2 linked regions of the Desulfitobacterium hafniense DCB-2 genome follow. Each later gene encodes a partner of the first gene's protein in a complex. Links are inferred from orthologs where the notes say so. Each region holds a gene or a part of one and is shown on either strand. Other genes may lie near its edges. The genes, in order: secY and secG.

The links.
Region 2: the proteins of secY (region 1) and secG are in contact, whole or in part, in a crystal structure (PDB 5AWW), measured with the Thermus thermophilus proteins. The link is inferred for Desulfitobacterium hafniense DCB-2 from one-to-one orthologs. Residues at the interface, in WP_096411648.1 of Thermus thermophilus: Leu14, Gln16, Arg17, Phe20, Ile34, Pro35, Pro37, Ile72, Arg108, Arg109, Asn112, Gln113, Arg116, Ile117, Ile120, Pro145, Gly146, Trp147, Phe152, Phe155, Val156, Val159, Thr160, Val162, Ala163, Gly164, Ala166, Leu167, Trp170, Glu173; in WP_223903268.1 of Thermus thermophilus: Tyr5, Ile9, Tyr12, Leu13, Ala16, Leu19, Val20, Val23, Leu24, Gln26, Glu27, Pro28, Gln30, Gly31, Ala32, Asp34, Leu35, Met36, Gly37, Gly38, Ser39, Ala40, Asp41, Leu42, Phe43, Ala45, Arg46, Val48, Tyr53, Thr56.

The regions. Positions count from the first base shown.
Region 1 is NC_011830.1:477,482-480,745, forward strand. Bases 200-3,139 are described here. They hold secY (preprotein translocase subunit SecY), read left to right. Parts: upstream 200-994; coding sequence 995-2,284; downstream 2,285-3,139. Other genes in these bases: rpsE (30S ribosomal protein S5), read left to right, coding at 200-337; rpmD (50S ribosomal protein L30), read left to right, coding at 349-531; rplO (50S ribosomal protein L15), read left to right, coding at 550-993; DHAF_RS02300 (adenylate kinase), read left to right, coding at 2,296-2,949; map (type I methionyl aminopeptidase), read left to right, coding at 2,942-3,139. In the rest of the region: more of rpsE, read left to right, coding at 1-199; more of map, read left to right, coding at 3,140-3,264. UniProt on the Bacillus subtilis protein: The central subunit of the protein translocation channel SecYEG. Consists of two halves formed by TMs 1-5 and 6-10.
Region 2 is NC_011830.1:5,029,961-5,032,972, reverse strand. What follows is about bases 282-2,969. They hold secG (preprotein translocase subunit SecG), read left to right. Parts: upstream 282-1,357; coding sequence 1,358-1,582; downstream 1,583-2,969. Other genes in these bases: DHAF_RS23505 (sodium-translocating pyrophosphatase), read left to right, coding at 1,806-2,969; eno (phosphopyruvate hydratase), read left to right, coding at 282-1,156. Also shown: more of eno, read left to right, coding at 1-281; more of DHAF_RS23505, read left to right, coding at 2,970-3,012. UniProt on the Bacillus subtilis protein: Involved in protein export. Participates in an early event of protein translocation.

The sequences.
Region 1 (3,264 bases):
GGTACCTGAAGCCATTCGTAAAGGCATGGAAGATGCTAAAAAGAATATGGTATCAGTACCCTTGATCGGTACCACCATTCCTCATGCTATCTTAGGTAACTACGGAGCAGGCTCCGTACTGCTCAAGCCTGCAGCAAAAGGTACCGGAGTTATTGCCGGTGGAGCGGTCCGTGCCGTTCTGGAAGTTGCCGGTGTATCCGATATTCTCACCAAGTCTCTGGGATCAGCAAATCCTCACAATATGGTGAACGCCACCATGGCTGCCTTAAAATCTCTGAAGCGGGCGGAAGATGTTGCTAGACTCCGCGGTAAAACCGTAGAAGAAATTCTGGGTTAGGAGGGTTGGCAGTGAAAATTAAAGTAACACTCGTAAAAAGCCCCATCGGGTATTCAGAAAACCAACGCAAAGTCCTTAAGTCTCTTGGCTTAGGTAAAATGGGCTCCAGTGTAGTTCATGACGATACCCCCAATATCCAAGGGATGATTCGCAAATGCGCACACTTGGTTGCGGTGGAAAACGTCGCAGAATAAAAGGAGGTGTTGACGAGCATGAAATTGCATGAACTTAAGCCTGCACAAGGTTCAACGAAAGCTCCTAAGCGTTTAGGCCGTGGTATTGGCTCCGGAACCGGAAAAACTTCCGGTAAAGGTCATAAGGGCCAAAAAGCCCGTGCCGGCGGCGGCGTACGTCCCGGCTTCGAAGGCGGCCAGCAGCCTCTTTCCCGCCGGATGCCCAAACGCGGTTTTACGAACATCTTCAAGAAAGAATATGTTGTCTTGAATGTCCGTGATTTGGAAGAACGCTTTGAAAATGGCGCGGTAGTCGGTTATGAGAGCCTCTTTGAAGTAGGACTCATCAAAACGATTAAAGATGGTGTAAAGATACTGGGAACAGGAGAACTGACCAAAGCTTTGACAGTCCAGGTGGACAAAGTCAGCCAAACCGCGGCAGAGAAGATTGTAGCTGCCGGTGGAAAAGTCGAGGTGGAATAAGATGATTGTCGATTCCCTGAAAAATGCCTGGAAATTGCCAGAGATCAGGACAAAAATCGGATTCACCTTACTCATGTTCCTTATTTTCCGTATTGGTGCTCATATCCCGATTCCCTTCATCAACCATGACATTTTGTCGAATATCCTGGGATCGGGAACTTTGTATGATTTCTTAGATACCTTCTCCGGTGGATCCTTTAGGAGGTTCTCAGTCTTTGCGCTGAGTATCACTCCTTATATTACGGCATCGATTATTCTTCAGCTTTTGACCATTGTCATCCCCTCCCTGGAGCGTCTTGCTAAAGAAGGGGAATTCGGACGGAAGAAAATCACCCAGTATACCCGTTATGGAACCGTCATCCTTGGTTTCATCCAAGGTTTTGGTATGACCTTTGGATTGCGCGGTGCCCTCATCATTCCCAAGCCGGGAATGGAATGGGCTATCTATCTCTTAGTGGCTTTGATCCTAACCGCCGGAACAGCATTCCTGATGTGGCTGGGAGAACGAATCACTGAGAATGGGATCGGTAACGGGATCTCGCTGATCATCTTCGCCGGGATCGTGGCCGGAGTACCGGATGCGATTAAACGCATCGCCGGACTCCTCAGCGTTGGAGAGATCAATGTTTTCTCCGTATTTGGACTTATCGTGATTGGTCTGGGGATCATTGCCGGAGTTGTCTTTATTCAGGAAGGTCAACGCAGAATCCAGGTTCAGTATGCTAAGCGTGTGGTTGGACGCCGCGTTTATGGAGGTCAATCCTCCCATATTCCTATGAAAGTCAACCAAGCCGGGGTTATTCCCATCATCTTTGCGATTAGCTTGCTCGCTTTCCCGAGCACTATCGCCACCTGGATGGACCCAACCTCCGCCTATGTACGATTTGTTAACACGTGGTTTGTCATGAACGGCTCGCTGACTTCGATCCCTTACCTGATCGTTTATGCGGTGCTGATCATCTTCTTCACTTACTTCTACACAGCCGTCAGTTTTAATCCGGTGGATGTGGCAGATAACCTGAAGAAGTACGGCGGGTTCATTCCTGGACTTCGCCCGGGCCGTGCTACCTCTGACTATCTTTCCAAAATTTTAAGCCGGCTTACTTTAGCCGGGGGAACCTTCCTCGCCATGATTGCGGTTCTTCCGAGTTTAGTCATCGGGCTGACTGGAATTCCCAACATCACTCTGGGCGGAACCTCACTCTTGATCGTAGTGAGCGTTGCGCTGGAAACCATGAAACAGTTGGAGTCCATGCTGATGCAGCGGCACTACCAAGGGTTCATGAAGTAAGGAGGTAAACTATGAGAGCAATCCTCATGGGGCCCCCTGGGGCAGGTAAAGGAACACAAGCTGCCGATTTAATTACACGGTATCAAATCCCTCATATTTCTACCGGGGATATGTTCCGGGCTGCGATTAAAGCAGGAACTGCCCTGGGAATGAAAGCTAAGGAATATATGGATGCCGGTTCTCTCGTCCCTGACGAGGTAACCATCGGGATCGTTGCTGAGCGATTGGCAGAACCCGATTGCAGCAAAGGATTCTTGTTGGATGGTTTTCCACGGACAGTCGCTCAAGCGGACGCTTTAGACAAGATTCTCACCCAGCTCAAGATGAATCTTGACGGCGTGATCAATATCGAAGTTCCTGAAGCAAAACTCCTTGAGCGCCTGACAGGCCGCCGGATTTGCCGGCAGTGTGGAGGGACCTACCATATGGTTTTCAATCCACCCGCAGCAGAAGCGGTTTGCGATAAATGCGGTGGAGAGCTTTATCAACGCAGTGATGACACTTTGGAAACCGCCAAGAACCGGTTGCAGGTCTATAATGATCAAACTCAGCCCCTCATCGATTACTATCGAGAAAAGGGCCTGCTGAAGGAGATCAACGGGGACCAGGATATTGCCCAAGTGCTGCAGGATATTGTGGACGCTATGGAGCATGGGCATGATTGAGTTAAAAAATCCTTCTCAGATTGCCGTGATGCGAAAAGCAGGGAAGATTGTGGCTGACACTCTCCAGCTGATGCGTGAAAACGTTAGGCCGGGAATCACCACGGGGGAGTTGGATGGAATCGCTGAGGAGTATATCCGCAAATGCGGTGCCGTTCCTGCCTTCAAAGGGTACAACGGATTTCCCTCCTCTCTCTGCACTTCCGTCAATGAACAAGTGGTTCATGGCTTCCCCGGTTTAAGGACTCTGAAATCTGGAGATATTATCAGTATTGACTGTGGTGCGGTTTTTGATGGATATGTGGGAGATGCAGCAAT
Region 2 (3,012 bases), 4.6 Mb from region 1 along the record:
TTCCACAGGTGCTTTTGAGGCCGTTGAACTGAGAGATGGGGATAAAGGCCGTTTTCTGGGTAAAGGCGTTCTTCAAGCCGTAGCGAATGTCAATGAGGTGATTGCTCCGGAATTGGAAGGATTAAACCCCTTTGACCAGCCGGCTATCGATCGGGAGCTGATTGCTCTGGATGGCACTGAAAACAAGGGCAAGCTGGGAGCCAATGCTATTCTGGGGGTTTCTCTGGCGAATGCCAAAGCGGCTGCGGAATGCGTCGGGCTTCCTCTTTATCAATACTTGGGCGGGGTTAATGCCAAAGAACTCCCCGTCCCCATGATGAACATCCTCAACGGTGGTCAGCATGCCGATAATAATGTGGATATTCAAGAGTTTATGATCATGCCTGTCGGTGCCAAGAGCTTTGCCGAAGCTCTGCAAATGGGAACCGAAGTGTATCATAGTCTGAAAGCTGTTCTTAAGGAAAAGTCACTGGCTACTGCCATTGGGGATGAGGGCGGGTTTGCTCCCAGCCTGGAATCCAATGCCGATGCCCTCCTGGCTATTATGGACGCTATCCAGCGTGCCGGCTACACACCTGGCAAAGATATCGCTCTGGCCTTGGATGTAGCGGCTACGGAGCTTTATCGTGATGGCAAGTATCATCTTGAAGGAGAAGGCCTGACCAAGACGGCGGATGAAATGATTGCCTACTACGAAGAGCTGGTTGAAAAGTACCCCATCGTTTCCATCGAGGATGGTTTGTCCGAAGAAGACTGGGAAGGATGGAAAAAGCTTACCGAGAAACTGGGAAGCAAGATTCAGCTGGTCGGGGATGATCTGTTTGTCACCAATCCCGCCCGCTTGGCCAGGGGCATCAAAGAAAAATGCGCCAATTCGATTTTAATTAAACTCAATCAGATCGGAACCCTAACCGAAACGCTGGATGCCATTGAGATGGCCAAACGTGCCGGTTACACAACGGTCATCTCCCATCGTTCCGGGGAGACCGAGGATGTGACCATGGCTCATGTAGCTGTCGCTGTGAATGCGGGACAGATTAAAACAGGAGCTCCCGCCCGGACAGAACGGGTAGCAAAATATAACGAGCTTCTCCGCATCGAGGAAGAGCTGGGGGAAACCGGAGTTTACCCGGGCCATGAGGCTCTGGGCCGTTAAAGGCCATATATTGACAGCTAGGGTATAGACTATTGCCATTTGTCAAATTTTTATGCTAAAATAGCGGTACTGGCTAAAACCATAGGGAATGACCGCCACACCCTCTCTGTGTCTTAAAACAGGGGAGAAGTGGCGGTTTACCTGGTATAGGCAGGCGATTGCTTCCGATTGGTTTTCAATAGATTGAGGAGGTGAATAGGTATGGTGATTTTTCTAACCGTAATATTAGTTCTTAGCTCCTTAGGCCTGATCGCAACGGTTTTACTTCAATCCGGTGTGAGTGCAGGTTTGGGAGCTATTGGTGGTGCCAGCGAATCCTTCTTTGGGAAAAAGAAGGGCTTGGACGCTGTCTTTCAAAAAGTTAGCATAGCTTCAGCTGCAATATTTTTGCTGAGTTCTCTGGGGGTAGCCTGGCTCATGAAATAAGGCCAGGTCCCCTGCTCCCTTTATTCAGCTTCCGTAGAAATAGAAGATCATCGCAGAAAGATAATCCTTTAAAAAAAATATCCATTACCTTACCAAAATCAATAATGAACAATCCCAAGTTGTAATTTTAATGGCGCCAAACGGAAACTGAATTAGTATTTGGGGGACACCTGGCTCATTACATAATATAAAAATTTTCATTATTTAGGGGGGTTTTTTGACAATGGATTTTGCTTCAACGCCTATATGGGCTGTCCTAGCAGGTCTAGTCGGGCTGGCATTTGCCTTCTATTTCGCAAGTAGCGTTTTAAAAGAAAGCCCGGGAAATGCTCGGATGCAGGAGATTTCTCTCGCGATTCAAGAGGGTGCCATGGCATTCCTCAACCGTCAGTACAAAACACTGATTCCCTTTGTAATCATAATCTTTCTTATTCTAACTTTTTTAAAAGGCTGGCAAACGGCTGTATCTTTCCTGGTGGGAGCGCTGCTTTCCGCTGTGGCCGGTTATGTGGGCATGGGAATTACCACCCGGGCTAATGCCCGGACCACGGAAGCTGCCCGGACCAGCCTGAACAAGGCTTTGGGCGTGTCCTTCCGCGCCGGGGCGGTTATGGGTCTTTCTGTTAACGGCTTAGGTCTCATTGGGGTTGCCGCTCTTTTCCTATGGTTCCAGGATGCGGAGACCATTAACTCCTTCGCCTTTGGTGCCAGTGCCATTGCCTTGTTTGCTCGTGTCGGCGGTGGTATCTATACCAAAGCAGCCGACGTGGGTGCGGACCTGGTAGGTAAAGTCGAAGCCGGCATTCCTGAAGATGATCCCCGTAACCCTGCTGTGATCGCCGATAATGTCGGGGATAATGTGGGTGATACCGCCGGGATGGGCGCCGACCTGTTTGAATCTTATGCTGCTACCACCATTGCGGCGATGCTGATTGGCGCTGTGGCTTTCAAATCCCTAGGAGGGGGAGTTTCCGGACTTATGCTGCCGCTGATGATCGGTATCGCGGGAATACTTTCTTCGATTATCGCCAGCTTTTTCGTGCGCACCGGGGAAAATGCCAACCCTCAAACGGCTTTAAACAAAGGCTTATGGGGAACTAACCTTCTAACGGCCATTGCTTCCTACGCCATCGTCCAATTGATGATCACTGAACCTGTCCATGTCAGTGAAAGCTTAACGCTGACTGCTAACAATATATTTATTGCTATTGTCTGTGGATTGGTTGTGAATATTCTGATCGGTTTATTGACCGAGTACTATACTTCGAATCAGAAGGCTCCTGCCCAAGCTATTGCCAAAGCTTCTGAGACCGGTGCCGCCACCAATATTATTCAAGGTCTGGCTACCGGAATGAAGAGTACCGCTCTTCCTGTTGTCGTGATCTGTGTTGCTACTTATGTTTCTTTTGCAGCAGCCGGTATCTTTGGTA